Regions from separate parts of the Arthrobacter sp. alpha11c genome, predicted to be linked through region 2. Evidence: riboswitches for the same ligand, from Rfam matches in the RefSeq annotation. Region 2 holds a riboswitch; each other region holds the start of a gene.
The links. A riboswitch is a leader RNA that binds a small molecule or an ion and turns the genes downstream of it on or off. The one in region 2 is predicted to bind cyclic di-AMP.

Region 1: another riboswitch for cyclic di-AMP. It lies ahead of ACTAQJ_RS12750 (aggregation-promoting factor C-terminal-like domain-containing protein); the one in region 2 lies ahead of ACTAQJ_RS11775 (C40 family peptidase).
Region 3: another riboswitch for cyclic di-AMP. It lies ahead of ACTAQJ_RS14960 (NlpC/P60 family protein); the one in region 2 lies ahead of ACTAQJ_RS11775 (C40 family peptidase).

What each region holds. Positions count from the first base shown of each region.
Region 1 covers NZ_CP196747.1:2,821,215-2,825,560, reverse strand. The annotation lists gene ACTAQJ_RS12755 (MerR family transcriptional regulator) at 1-672, opposite strand, end outside; gene ACTAQJ_RS12750 (aggregation-promoting factor C-terminal-like domain-containing protein) at 857-1,672, opposite strand; cyclic di-AMP (ydaO/yuaA leader) riboswitch at 1,678-1,835, opposite strand; gene ACTAQJ_RS12745 (sensor histidine kinase) at 1,970-3,463, opposite strand; gene ACTAQJ_RS12740 (response regulator transcription factor) at 3,467-4,207, opposite strand.
Region 2 covers NZ_CP196747.1:2,601,906-2,606,251, forward strand. The annotation lists gene ACTAQJ_RS11760 (DUF6457 domain-containing protein) at 1-270, opposite strand, end outside; gene ACTAQJ_RS11765 (HNH endonuclease) at 446-946, opposite strand; gene ACTAQJ_RS11770 (NlpC/P60 family protein) at 1,176-1,928, opposite strand; gene ACTAQJ_RS11775 (C40 family peptidase) at 2,027-2,755, opposite strand; cyclic di-AMP (ydaO/yuaA leader) riboswitch at 2,760-2,923, opposite strand; gene ACTAQJ_RS11780 (M23 family metallopeptidase) at 3,069-3,899, opposite strand; cyclic di-AMP (ydaO/yuaA leader) riboswitch at 3,906-4,135, opposite strand; gene ACTAQJ_RS11785 (iron-dependent transcriptional repressor DtxR) at 4,339-4,346, opposite strand, start outside.
Region 3 covers NZ_CP196747.1:3,272,583-3,276,928, reverse strand. The annotation lists gene hutG (formimidoylglutamase) at 1-291, opposite strand, end outside; gene ACTAQJ_RS14970 (NCS2 family permease) at 368-1,810, opposite strand; gene ACTAQJ_RS14965 (copper resistance CopC family protein) at 1,924-2,547, shown strand; cyclic di-AMP (ydaO/yuaA leader) riboswitch at 2,722-2,890, shown strand; gene ACTAQJ_RS14960 (NlpC/P60 family protein) at 2,894-3,661, shown strand; gene ACTAQJ_RS14955 (FAD-binding protein) at 3,806-4,346, opposite strand, start outside.

The sequences.
Region 1 (4,346 bases), 220 kb from region 2:
GCTGTTTTCCTGCCAGGCTGCACGCGCTGCGGCTTTGGTGTCCTCACTGGAGTGGAACATTGAACCGATGCCGTCCCATGAGCGTACCCATTCGTGGACGGAGGGGTCGGTGACGGGCGTCTTGGCTTGGACGTGTGCCAGTCCTTCTTCCACAAGGGCAGCCCACTGCTGCTTGGCGGCTTCGACTTTTTCTGCGCCGAGTTCTTCCCGCTTGTCCGCGAGTTGCTGGCGTTGTTCGGCTGTGAAGTTGTTTTCGAGCACGGTAATCATCTCCAACGTTGACATGAATTGTTCAGGGGTGGGCATGGCGCGTCCGTCCATGCGTGACAACAGCTCGCCCAAACGGTTTTGGAGCGCTTGGAGTTGCCGGGCGTGCTCCTGCACATGGACCAGCTGCTGTTGGAGGAGGCCTCGAAGGGACTCCAGATCATCCTCCGGGGTTTGCAGCGCTTTGCCGATGGCCGCGAGCGGAAGGCCCAGCATCTGAAGCGATCTGATCCGGTATAGCCGGCGAAGGTCGCCCTCCGAATACCGGCGATGACCGGACGCTGTCCTTTGGCTTGCGGACAGCAGCCCGATCTCGTCGTAGTGGTGGAGCGTCCGCACGCTGACGCCACACGCTGTGGCCAGCTCACCGATGCTCCACGGTCCGGATCCTCTTGTTCCCGTCATGAGCACAACGCTAAGTCCTGACGTAACGTCAGGTGCAAGTCGTCGTCACCTGAACGCGAAAACCGCCCCGGTTCCCGCCGTTAGCTGCAGTAATCACTGCTGCGACGGCGGAAAACGGGGCGGTAATCAGGCCCTGCACGTTTGAGCCCGCTGGGGTGGGCTCAAACCTGCCTATTGAGTTGGCTTAGTACCAGTTGTTGGCCAGGTGGAAGGCGAGGGCTGCCGAGGGGGAGCCGTAGCGTTCCTTGATGTAGTTCAGGCCCCACTTGATCTGGGTCTGGTAGTTGGTCTCCCAGTCAGCGCCGGCAGTTGCCATCTTGGAAGCCGGCAGGGACTGCACGATTCCGTAGGCACCACTGGACGCGTTGGTCGCCGTGGTCCGCCAGTTGGATTCCTTCTCCCACAGGGTGTTCAAGGCAGTCATTTCGCCCGGACCCCAGCCGTAGTTGGCGAGGATGCTGGCGGCGTATGCCTTGGCAGCAGCGGGATCGTCCACGGCCTTGGGAGCTGCGGCAGCGGCCGCGGCTGCAGCGGCGGCGGCATCGGCAGCCTGCTTGGCGGCTGCATCAGCGGCAGCCTTCTCGGCGGCGGCCTGTGCGGCAGCAGCCTGGTCGGCGGCGGCTTTCTCGGCCGCAGCCTTCTCGGCAGCAGCTGCTTGTGCGGCGGCAGCTTGGTCTGCGGCAGCCCTGTCGGCTGCGCCCTTCTTGGCAGCGGCATCCAAAGAAGCAGAAATTTCCGCTGATTTGTTGCTGATCTGGGCGGTAGCCTGCGTCTCGGACGCCTGGCTCGTTTCGGGGAGATTGAATGCGGCGTTTGCGGCCTGGCCGAGCGATGCGACGCCCAATGCTGCGGCAACGACTCCTGCAACAACGGACATTCGTTGCCCGGTCTTGCCGCGGCGTGCAGCGTTCTTCAGAACGGTTTGCGACTTCGTCAGGGGAGCATTGTGTTCGTCACGGTGACGCGCGGAAGGGCGCGTCTGATCGTTGAATTCAGACATGTGTGATTACCTCTCAGCGCCTGCGGAGTTAGCTGTCGGGTTCGGATGAGGTCATCCGGCCGCGCGCGTAGCTGCGGCTTCACCCCAAGGGCAAGGAAAGTACTGTGCCCGGAGACTCTGGGTCCCCCGTCTCTGCCTCGAATGAGAACGGAACTCCGGGAAGTGGCAGAGCTCGGCGCATCCCGGGTGTGGGCCAGTTAGGGGCGACCCACCCTTTCGAAGGTACAGGAGGTTTCGGCTTAAGTCACATTTGGGTAACAGAGATCACGTTCACGGCGCGTCATGTTGCCTGATTCGTTATATGCGTTCGTTCGAAGCTGTGGGGAAGCGAAGAGCGAATTCCGTGCGTCCCGGCTGGGACGTTACTTCCACACTTCCGCCATGCGCCTGGACGATGGATTCGACGATTGACAAGCCCAATCCGGAGGTTCCTTCCGAGCCTGATCTCGCCGCGTCAGCCCGGGCAAAACGCGAGAAAATACGGCCTTGGAACCCAAGAGGAATACCAGGCCCGTTGTCAGTGACCGTGACCACCGCGCTACCGTCCGCGGAAAGCGTGACGCCTGTGACCACCGTGGTACCTGGATCGGTGTGCTTGCGGGCGTTGGAGAGCAGATTGGCCAACACCTGATGCAGCTGGGTTGCGTCCCCGCGCACCGTAATGGGCTCGTCAGGGAGTTGGAGCTTCCAGATGTGGTCCGGTGCCATCACCTTTTCGTCGCTGACGGTCTCGATCACCAGCTGCGTCAGGTCCACATCCGTGACCTTCAGCGGCTGGCCTTCGTCCAGGCGAGCCAGCAGCAACAGGTCCTCCACAAGCGTGGTCATGCGTTCAGACTGGCTCTGGACCCGTGCCAGCGACTTCCTGCCGTCATCCGTGAAGTTCTCCGTCATACGAAGCAGCTCGGTGTATCCGCGGATGGCGGTCAGCGGCGTCCGGAGTTCGTGGGAGGCATCGGCAACAAACTGCCGGACCTTGGTTTCGCTCTCCTGACGGGCTTCCAGGGCCCTGGAAACGTTGTTGAGCATTTGGTTTAAAGCGTGGCCAACGCTGCCCACTTCAGTTCCAGGATGGGAGGCCGACGGCGGTACGCGCACCGCGAGTGCCACCTCACCGGCGTCGAGGGGAAGGCGCGATACTTTGGTTGCAACCTCCGAGAGTTGCTCCAGCGGGCGCATGGTCCGGCGGATGATGACGGTACCGGCGAGGCCGATCAGCACCAGGCCGCCCAGGGAAACAAACACCATGGTCCAAACCAGCGACGCCTCGGCGTTTTGCTTGTCAGCCAACGGCAAGCCCGTCACAATGACGTCGCCGTAGGTGGTCTCAACAGCCACCAGCCGGTAGTCGCCGTTGGACAATGAACGGTCCACAGGCCGGTTGTCGCGGGGGAGTGAGAGCAGGACCTGCTTGTCTTCTGCCGAGAGTGCGACCCGGCGACCGTTTGCGTTTAGCAGGCCCGAGTTAATAACGCTGGAACCATCGATCCTCGCGTTGAGGGTCCCCGCGCCTTGGCCGCGGGCCTCCAGCGGATCCGGCCGACCGCTTGAGGGAAAGTTCGACGGCGGCCTGCCGAAGTCGTTCGCGCGGCTTGACGCCTGCTCCAACTGCTTGTCGAGCTGCTTGTTGAAGTACATGTCCATGGAGGCGTAGCTAACCACTCCAACTGCGCCACAAATGGCAACCAACAACGCCATCGCCACCAGGACCAACCGCGTGCGCAGATGCCAGGTGGAGGGATTGAGCCAGTTCCGCTGGGTCTTGCGGGTTGCTCCTGAAGGGGTGGACAAGATTCAGTCCGCAGGCTTGATGACGTAGCCGGCGCCACGGATGGTGTGGATCATTGGCGGGTGGTTGGCTTCGATTTTCTTGCGCAGGTAGGAAATGTACAGTTCCACGATGTTGGCCTGTCCGCCGAAGTCATAGTCCCAGACGCGGTCCAGGATCTGTGCCTTGCTGACTACGCGCTTGGGGTTTTCCATGAGGTAACGAAGCAGCTCAAACTGCGTTGCCGTGAGCTGGATGTCCTCGCCGGCGCGCGAAACTTCCCGCGTGTCTACGTTGAGCGTGAGATCGCCGACCACCAATTCCGCCGTGTCCATGGCGGCAACGCCTGAACGTTGGACAAGCCTGTGCAGGCGCAGGAGGACCTCCTCCATGCTGAAGGGCTTGGTGACGTAGTCGTCCCCGCCGGCGGCAAGGCCTACGATGCGGTCCTGGACAGCGTCCTTGGCCGTGAGGAACAGCGCGGGCACTTCCGGCGCGAAGGTACGGATCCGGTTGAGGACCTCGACGCCGTCGAATCCTGGAAGCATCACATCCAGCACCAGCACGTCAGGGCGGAAGTCCTTGGCAAGCTTCACGGCTTCTGGTCCGTCGGCTGCTACCGCGACGGACCAGCCTGCCATGCGAAGGCCCATGCTCATGAGCTCGGAGAGGCTGGGTTCGTCGTCCACCACCAAAGCGCGGATAGGGGAGCCGTCCGGGTGGGAAAGCTGGGGAAGGTTGTTCGTCATGGAGTGCGGGGATGCCATGTGACAACTCTCCATTCTGCTGGTTTGCCGAAGCTTTGCCGGTCCTGTGAGGACGCTGTGAGGTCAACACTAGCCACGTGGGAGTTCGGTGGCAGGTGTCGCAGGAGTGTGGCGTCCATACTGGTCGGTTCTACGGCGT
Region 2 (4,346 bases):
CCGGCCGTCGGCTGAGACGGCCATGGCACCTTCCACTTCAGGATGCGCACGCAATCCTTCCCAGAGGGGTGCAATGCCCCTGGAGGCGTGCGGCATGTCGCATGCAAGGACCAGCGTCCACGGCGCTGGCCCTCCATTATGGTGAAAAGCCGCCAGACCAGCAGCAATCGCGGCGGCAGGGCCAGCAAAGGCCGGCTCCTCCCGGGCGCTAAGAACTCCATCAGGCAGGACGCCGCCGATACCAGAGGTGTCAGGACCAACCACCACCACAGCGGAAGCACCCCGTGCCGCCTGCAGGGCATGCGAAAGGAGGCTGGCGCCGTCGAACGTTTAATCCGGGCTTGGGCACGCCACCGAGACGGGTGGCCCTGCCACCCGCCAGAATCACAGCGTTGAACTCCATCCGCCCAGATTACCCGGACGGCTGGAGCGCAACAGAAATCGATCAGGCGGCGGATTCCGGCAACAGGAACGGGTCCCAGTCCGGCGCAGGTTTCTCGAGTTCTTTGATCTGCCACATGGTTCCTGTGGGCACGCCAGGTTTGAAACGAAGTTTCCAACCCATCTCAGCGAGCGTGTGGTCACTCTTGGCGTTGTTGCATTTCAAGCACGCCGCAACCAGGTTTTCCCAGGAATCCGCGCCGCCCCTGGATTTGGGGTGGACGTGGTCTATGGTGTGGGCTGTTTTCCCGCAATAGGCGCAGCGATGGCCGTCGCGGCGGAGTACCCCGCGGCGGCTCACGGCAGTGATCCTGTTGTACCGGGGCCGGATGTAGCGATTGAGAAGAATCACGGATGGTCTTCCGAGAACCTCCTGTGGCCCGACGACAGGCTCGTCGTCTTCGGCCACCACGCTAGCTTTTCCAGTCAGCACAAGGACCAGCGCCCGGCGGAAGGTTACTACCGCCAGCGGTTCATATCCAGCATTCAGAACGAGTGTGCGCATGCACGTACCTCTTCACGGCCGCACCCGTCAGGGGCACGAGGGCCGGCTGCCCTCTGCTTGTACGGGCTGTGGATCGACAACACAAGGGTAAGCACTTATATGCCATATCAACGAATTTTTCCGCCGTTTCACCTGCGGTGTTGGCGAAAGTTCATGTGCGGGACACCCCGTGGTTAAAGCGGAACACCCCGCCGGCCTGAGCCTGCGGGGTGTTCCGTGGAGTATTTGATCAGCCGTTGACGCGGATGAAAACGGGGCCGGAGCCAACGTTCACGCTGAACAGTGCCGTGGTGGATCCGTTCCATCCACCGTGGACTGCCATGCCGTTGCCGACGTAAACAGCGATGTGTGCCATTCCGCCGTAGCCACCGTTGGCATAGTAAGCGAGATCGCCAGGCTGGGCTTCAGCTGCACTGACCGTGCGGCCGAGGGAGAGGTAGCCGGCCGGCCAATCGTGGAAGTGAATACCGACGGCGGCCAGCGAGTTGGTCACCAGCATGGTGCAGTCCTGCGTGACGCCGAGCTGAGCGTAGGCCGCTGCAGCGATAGCCGCACCGAGGCCGCTGGACGCAGCAGGCGCCTTGGCCGCGGACGCATCAGTGTTGACCGCCAAAGTAGCGGTGCCGCCGGCAGCCGGAGCTTCCTTGGCAGGTGCCTTCTCGACGACGGGAGCGGGGGCTTCCACAGTCTTGACCACGGGGCGCTCGTAGGAAATGGCAACGCTGGAATCGGCAGCAATGGTGGCCTGGGCAACCGACTGCACGTCAAGGGTGGACGCAGACGTAGATTCGCGCTGGACGTTGGTGTCCGCAGCATTTGCAGCAACGCCGCTGGTCAGGACAAGGCCCGACGCAGCTGCGATCACTGCTGCCTGACGGCCAACGCCACCGGCGTTGTCGCTGACAGCCTTTGCAATGACGGCAAGTGAGCTGGTCTTGGGGGCCTCAGCTCTATGCCGTGCAACCTTGTTTGCACTGGTCATGATTACTCTCTTTTCGTATCCGCGCACGGTGGGGTCGCACGCGGGTTATGGGCTGCCAGCACTTGGGGGGCATGCTGGCTTACCCCGAATGGGATTTTCTAGCGGAGGGTGTAGAACGAGGACGTGCCGGTGGAGGCCGCGGAGTGCAGGAGCGTGCCCTGGCTGGGGTTCAAAGCGCTGATCATCATGCCGTTACCGACGTAGATGCCCACGTGGGCTCCGCCGTTCTGCACGACGAGGTCGCCAGGCGCAGGGGTGCTGGTGGGGGTCATGACCGTCCAGGCATTGACGCGGGGGATGCTGATGCCGGCCTGGGCGTAAACCCACTGGGTAAATCCGGAGCAGTCCCAGCCGTTGGGGGAAGTGCCGCCCCAAACGTAGGGGTGGCCGATGCCGGTGTAGGCAATTGCTGCAAGTCCTGAGGCTGCCGCGCTTGAAGCGGCATCCTTGGCCTTGGAGGACAGGGCACCGAGGGTGCCGTTCGCTTGGTCTTCGGTTGCCGTGCGCTGGGAGGCCCGCTGAACCTTGGGAGCTTCCTTGGTAGCCACAACGGGGCTCTCGAAGGAAACGGTTGCGGTGGGCTCCGCGGTAACAACTGCGGTGGCGACCAACTGCTGGGTGCTGGAGGATTCCGACTTGGAAACGTCGGTGTCAGCGGCCTGGGCCGGGAGTCCAACGCTGAGAACGAGCCCCGAGGCTGCGGCCAGAACGGCGGCTTGGCGGCCTACGGTGCCTGCATTGGTTGAGACAGCCTTGGAAAGGGTGTTCAACGGGTTCGTGCGAACCAATTCGGCGCGATGGCGCGCAGGGGTAGTGCGTGATGACACGAAGGTAGCCTCTCCCAATGCCTGCGAGGTGAGCTGTCGGATTCGGATGGGAGTCATCCGGCCGCGCGGCTTCAAGGAAGCTTTTGCGACTTAACCCCAAGGTCTTCTGACTCGAAGACCAAAATTGGTTCCCCCGCCCCTGCCAGACGATTTTTGCGAACGGACCTCGAGTGGTGGCAGAGCTAGGCAATCCACTCAAGTGCATCGGCCCCCTAAAAAGCCGATGCGCTTTAGACGGTACAACAGATGTTCGTGAATGTCACATTCAGGTCACGGGGCGTGTCATGGATGCGAGAGGCAACCATCAACTGGCTCAGAGCCAGCCCATGGGATCTACGACCTCGCCGTTTACCTGGACCTCGAAGTGGAGGTGGCAGCCCGTAGAAGCTCCTGTGGTGCCACTCAGCGCGACCGTATCGCCGCGGCTGACAGTCTGTCCCACTTTGACGTTGAAGGACGACAGGTGGTTATACGTGGTCTCGAGGCCGTTGCCGTGATCAATCACCACGCGGTTGCCTCCGCCGTACTCATGCCACCCAGCGAACGTGACCTTGCCTGCGGCCGCCGCGTGAACGGCGGTTCCGCACTGGGCCACGAAGTCCTGGCCACGGTGGAAGTCACCGGTGCCGCCGGTAAGGGGGCTGACACGGTAGCCAAACGGTGATGCCGTGACCAGCTTGTCCAGCGGACTTCCCAAGGTGCCAAGTGAGGAGGCGCGCTGGATGCTCCCCGCTGACTGGGCGCTCAGCAACTGCTTGAGCTTGCCGTCAGGATCAGCGGCGGTAGCGACTGCTGCACGACTGAAATCAATTTTGGCAGAGGCTGCTGCAGAAACTTCCGGTTGGCTGCCACCGGGCACGGAGAGGGCCGCCTCGGCCTGTCCGGACTCGGACGTGGCCATGACGGGGCTTGTGGCAGGCAGGCCTACAGTCAGGGCAAGTCCGGTGGCGGCAAGCGCGACACCGGCCTTCTGCCCGACACCACTGGCTGCGGCGAAGTCGGCTACCTGGCGCAACGGGCTCTTACGGCGGCGCACCTGACGCGGGGTGTCGCGTGGCCGGATCTCCATTGCGGCGCGGGCTGGCCGTAGCTCAGCAGCGGGGCCGGACGCGCGGCGGCGGCCCCTGACGTTCTGCGATGTCAAACTCTGTTCCTCTCTGGAAAGCCTGCGAAGTTAGCTGTCGGATTCGGGTCAGAGAGTTCAAAGACCCGGTCCGCACGAAGCGCAAACGGCACACAGGTATCCCCGGGAGGACTTGCGTTAGTAGGCACTTCTGCTGCGGACTTCACCCCAAGGCTGCTTCTTTAGGCAGCCGCTTGTGGTTCCCCCGCCTCTGCCAGTAGTTGATGACACACCTGATCTGCTGGCAGAGCTCGGCTCCAGATCAGGTAACGCTTTGGTATCGGCGCTAGTAGATAACTATAGGTGATTAAAGCCCGCAGTAATAAATTCGTTATCTTTCCAAACGACCGTGTTGTGGGTGGCCCCCATATCATCAGTCGCGGAAATCCGCAGGTCACACGCGCGCCGACCATCCCAAAGTGAGATCTGACACTCCCCGCGGTCAGAGGGAAAGTCAGAGTCAGCTGA
Region 3 (4,346 bases), 670 kb from region 2:
GCCGGCGTCGAACACGTCACGGTCCAGGTGGAATGCCAGCGGGGACAGGGCCGAGCGGATGGCGGCCGGAGCCGCGGCGGCACCCACACGGCCCTTGTTGCGCCGCACCCCGGCGTCGCTGCAGAAACCCAGCACGACGGCGGGACGCGAGGCACCAGGAACGGCAGCGGAAGCGAGGGGTGCTACGGCCTGCCACCAGCGGCGATGTTCGTCGCCGTCGCCGTCAAAGCGGCCAGTCCATGGCGTGGGAAGGACGTCTACGGAGGGGTTGGTGCTGGTGTTTGGGGCCATGCTTTGGCCAAGCACACCCCACCTGCGTGCCAAAAAACAGCTGCAGCGTGCTGCAGTGTCTGAAATTCCGGACTTGCTACTTAACGCCCAACAACTCCTCCACAGTTCCGATGCCGAAGAACAGCAGGAAGGCAGCTGCCACTGCCCACATCAGGGGGTGGACTTCACGTGCACGGCCCTGGAAAGTACGGATCAGGACGTAAGAGATGAAGCCCGCGCCGAGGCCGTTGGCAATGGAGTACGTGAAGGGCATGAGGGCGATCGTCAGGAACGCGGGGATGCCAACGCCCCAGTCCTGCCAGTCGATCTTGCCAACCTGGGACACCATCATGAAGCCCACCACCACAAGCGCAGGTGCCACGGCTTCGAATGGGACCAGGTTGATGAGCGGCGTGAAGAACATGGCCACCAGGAAGAGCAGGCCCGTGACAATGGAGGCGAGACCGGTGCGGGCGCCTTCGCCAATGCCCGCGCCGGATTCAACGAAGATCTGGTTGGACGAAACGGACGCGCCGCCACCGACGATTGCGCCCAGGGCATCAACCTGCAGGACGCGGTCCACGTTGGGAATGTTGCCGTGCTCGTCCACGGTTCCTGCCTCGTTGGCCAGGCCCACCATGGTGCCCATGGCGTCGAAGAAAATGCTGAGGAGGATCACGAAGGCCAGCAGCGCAGCAGCCACAAATCCGAGGTGTTCAAAGGCGCCAAAGGGGTTGGCTTTGCCGATCAGGGAGAGGTCCGGAGCGCCCCATTCGGAAAGTGTGGGGGCCACCAGGGACCAGCCGCGCGGGTTGACGTTCTTGCCGTCGAAGCTGGGACCAATGTGGAGCGTGAATTCGAGGATGGCGGCCAGGGCGGTGGACACCACGATGCCGATCAGGATTGCGCCGCGGACCTTCCGCACCACCAACGCGATGGTCAGGATCAGGCCGACAGCGAACACCAAAGTGGGCCAGCCCATCAGCTTGCCATCCACGCCAAGGCCGAGCGGGACCGTGGTGCCGGCCGCATCCGGGATACGTCGGACAAAACCGGCGTTGACCAGGCCGATCAAGGCGATGAAGAGGCCAATGCCTACTACGATCGCCGTCTTGAGCGCTTCCGGGACGGCCCTAAATACGGCCGTGCGGAATCCGGTGAGTACCAGGATGAGCATGGTGACACCCGAAAGCACCACGAGCCCCATCATGTCCGGCCAGGTCAGCTCCGGGTGGGAGGCAACCGTCACGGCCACGAACGCGTTCACTCCCAGGCCCGTTGCGACGGCGAAGGGGTGCTTGGCCCAGGCGCCCATGAGGATGGTGAGGATGCCCGCCACGAACGCAGTGGTGGCCGCTACGGCCGTGAAACCGAGCGACGCCCCGCTCGAGTCTGCCCCGGAGAGGATCAGCGGGTTCAGCACCACGATGTAGCTCATGGCGAAGAAGGTCGCGAAGCCGCCACGTATTTCCCGCGAGTATGTGGACCCGCGCTCGGAGATCTTGAAGTAGCGGTCGATTGCAGAACCTTGTTTAAGCATGAAGGTCTCCGGGGATCGGGGGAGTTTGCTCTCAAATCCTATGCCCGCTGATGTGGGGCGTTGGGACGATTCGCCTAGTCTGTAAGGAAGCCAACACTAGGAGAAACCGCCCCATGCGTACCAGCCGCCCGCTTCTGGCCGCCGTCGTAGCCGCTCTCGCTTTCGCTTCCGCGTTGCTGCTGGGAGTCGCTCCGGCCTCCGCGCATGACGTCGCCGAATCAACAACTCCGGCCAACGGTGCCAGGGTGGCTGAAGTGCCGGCGTCGGTGTCCATCACGTTCAACAACCGGCCGCTTGCCATCGGTTCGGGCGTGACTGTCACCGCTGGGGGCGAAAACTGGGCAGATGGCGCAGTGGAAATCATCGACAACATGGCTGTCCAGAAGCTGCGCCCGGGCGCTCCAGCCGGGGAATACACGGTGGTGTGGCGCGTGGTCAGTTCAGACTCCCACCCGATCGAGGGAACCTTCAAGTTCACAGTTTCCGGGACAAGCACGACGACGGCGAGCGGCTCAGCAGGCGCCTCCCCCTCGGCTTCGGCTGCTGTTCCGACGGCGGGCACAGCAGCCCCCGGTACGGAAAATACTGAGCCGGCTCCGGCAGCTTCCCAACCCTTCCCCTGGAGCATCGTTGGCCTCGCTGTGGTGGCGATCGGTCTCGTGATCTTCCTCGCTGTTACAGCCCGCAAGAAACTAGCGGCTCCCAACGACGCGGATGACGAAAATTCCCCGGAATAGCAGGGTTTTCTACATACTTGCGAAGATCTCGAAATGGTCACCACGACACGCCAAAACTGAACTTCTCGTTACGTAAATGTGACTTTGAGGTGATCTTCCCGTACGGTTGTACCTGTGCCTGTTCCACGTAACGGGCATTTCCGGGCTGATTGCCTAGCTCTGCCGCAGTCCGGAATCCGTTCGCAGACAAACCTACGGCAGAGACGGGGAACCCATTTTGGCCCGCTTTAAGAGCGCGCCTTGGGGTGAAGTCACGAAGCTTCCGCTGCACAGCGGGGGATAGTGGCCGGGTGACTCCCATCCGAATCCGACAGCTAACCTCGCAGGCATCGGGAGAGGCTCTTTCATGTCTTCACGCATTCTTCGCGGCCGTCGTAAGGCGGACAGCGTACGTCCTAATCCGTTCATCTCCATCTCCAAGGCTGTTGCCAGCAACGCATCCGGCGCAGGTCGCCAAGCCGCTGTCATCGCAGCAGCTTCAGGCCTCGTCCTGACGGGTTCCATCGCTGCCCACGCTGCAGAGACCCCCGTTCAGCGCGACTCCAGCCCTGCTACTGTCGCCGAGACCGTCACTGAGGGTCCCACCAAGGTTGTTACGGCCGCATCCACGGCCACCATCAACTTCGAGCGCCCCGCGGTTGCTTCCGTAGCGGCTCCCGTTATTGAAAAGCCGGCCCCCGTTGCTCCGGCCCCGGTTGCCAAGAAGGCCGCAACGGCTACCGTCCAGGCCGCTGCAACCACCACGGCTACCGCTCCGGTGGCAGCCGCGCCTGCTGCTGCAGCTCCGGCTGTTGGTGGCGTCAACGCCGCTATGGTCGCCTCGGCTTACGCCCAGATCGGCATCGTGCAGGACTGCACCGCCATGGTGGAAAGGGCCCTCGGCTCCGCAGGCATCCCGGTTGGCGACCTCGCACCCATGCAGTTCCTGAACTACGGCAAGGTTGTCAGCGACCCCCAGCCCGGCGACATGATCGTCCAGTCCGGCCACGTTGCCATCTACATCGGCAACGGCCAGGCCATCAGCGGTGGCATCAACGGCAACCAGACGGGCATCCACCCGATCAGCTGGCTCACCGCAACCGGCCCCATCACGTACGTACGCGCTGGCGCCTAAGCATCACGCTCCAACTCAAAGGCCGGTGCCTTCGAGGACTAACGTCTTCGGGGGTACCGGCCTTCTGAGTTAACTTTTGTTCGTTTTAGGAACAGGGTCCGGTTTGCTCGACGGTTTCTCAGCCGAGTTTCCAGGCAAGGGGTTCTAGGCGAGGGCGATGCCGGGCCCGGCCGGGAGGGCAACCTTGGATGAGATCGCTTGCCCCACTGCCTTGGCTTGCCGTAGTACTTCCTTGGGCGTGGGTGTAATAAGTTCCCCAACGCCCACCAAGTGCATCCCGACGGCACGCATGGCTGTCACAAGGTTCTGGCCTATGGCGATTCCCAGGTCGGCAAGCATTCGGCGCAGTTGGCTCTGGGCACAGCGCGTCACCACGATGTGGTCTGCCAGGAGAACTCCGCTGGCTGTATGCACGGCCCATTGCCGTGGGGTGGATTCAAGGGGGCCATAAACGCTCAGCCCAGCCTTCATTCCGGCTGTGTTCAGGCTCGCGACGGGCCCATATCCAAGCTGCAAGGACGAGTCGCCACCCAGGAAGTCCAGACGAACAGCGCGTGTGGTGGTGCGGACATCCAGGTGATGGCTGGCGGCGTAGTTGCGCAAATGGCGCAGGATCTCGTTGCGTTCCTGCATTGCCGCGGGGTCTGCTGCGTCGCAGCGCTGAAGCATTCCCGTGTGGACAACT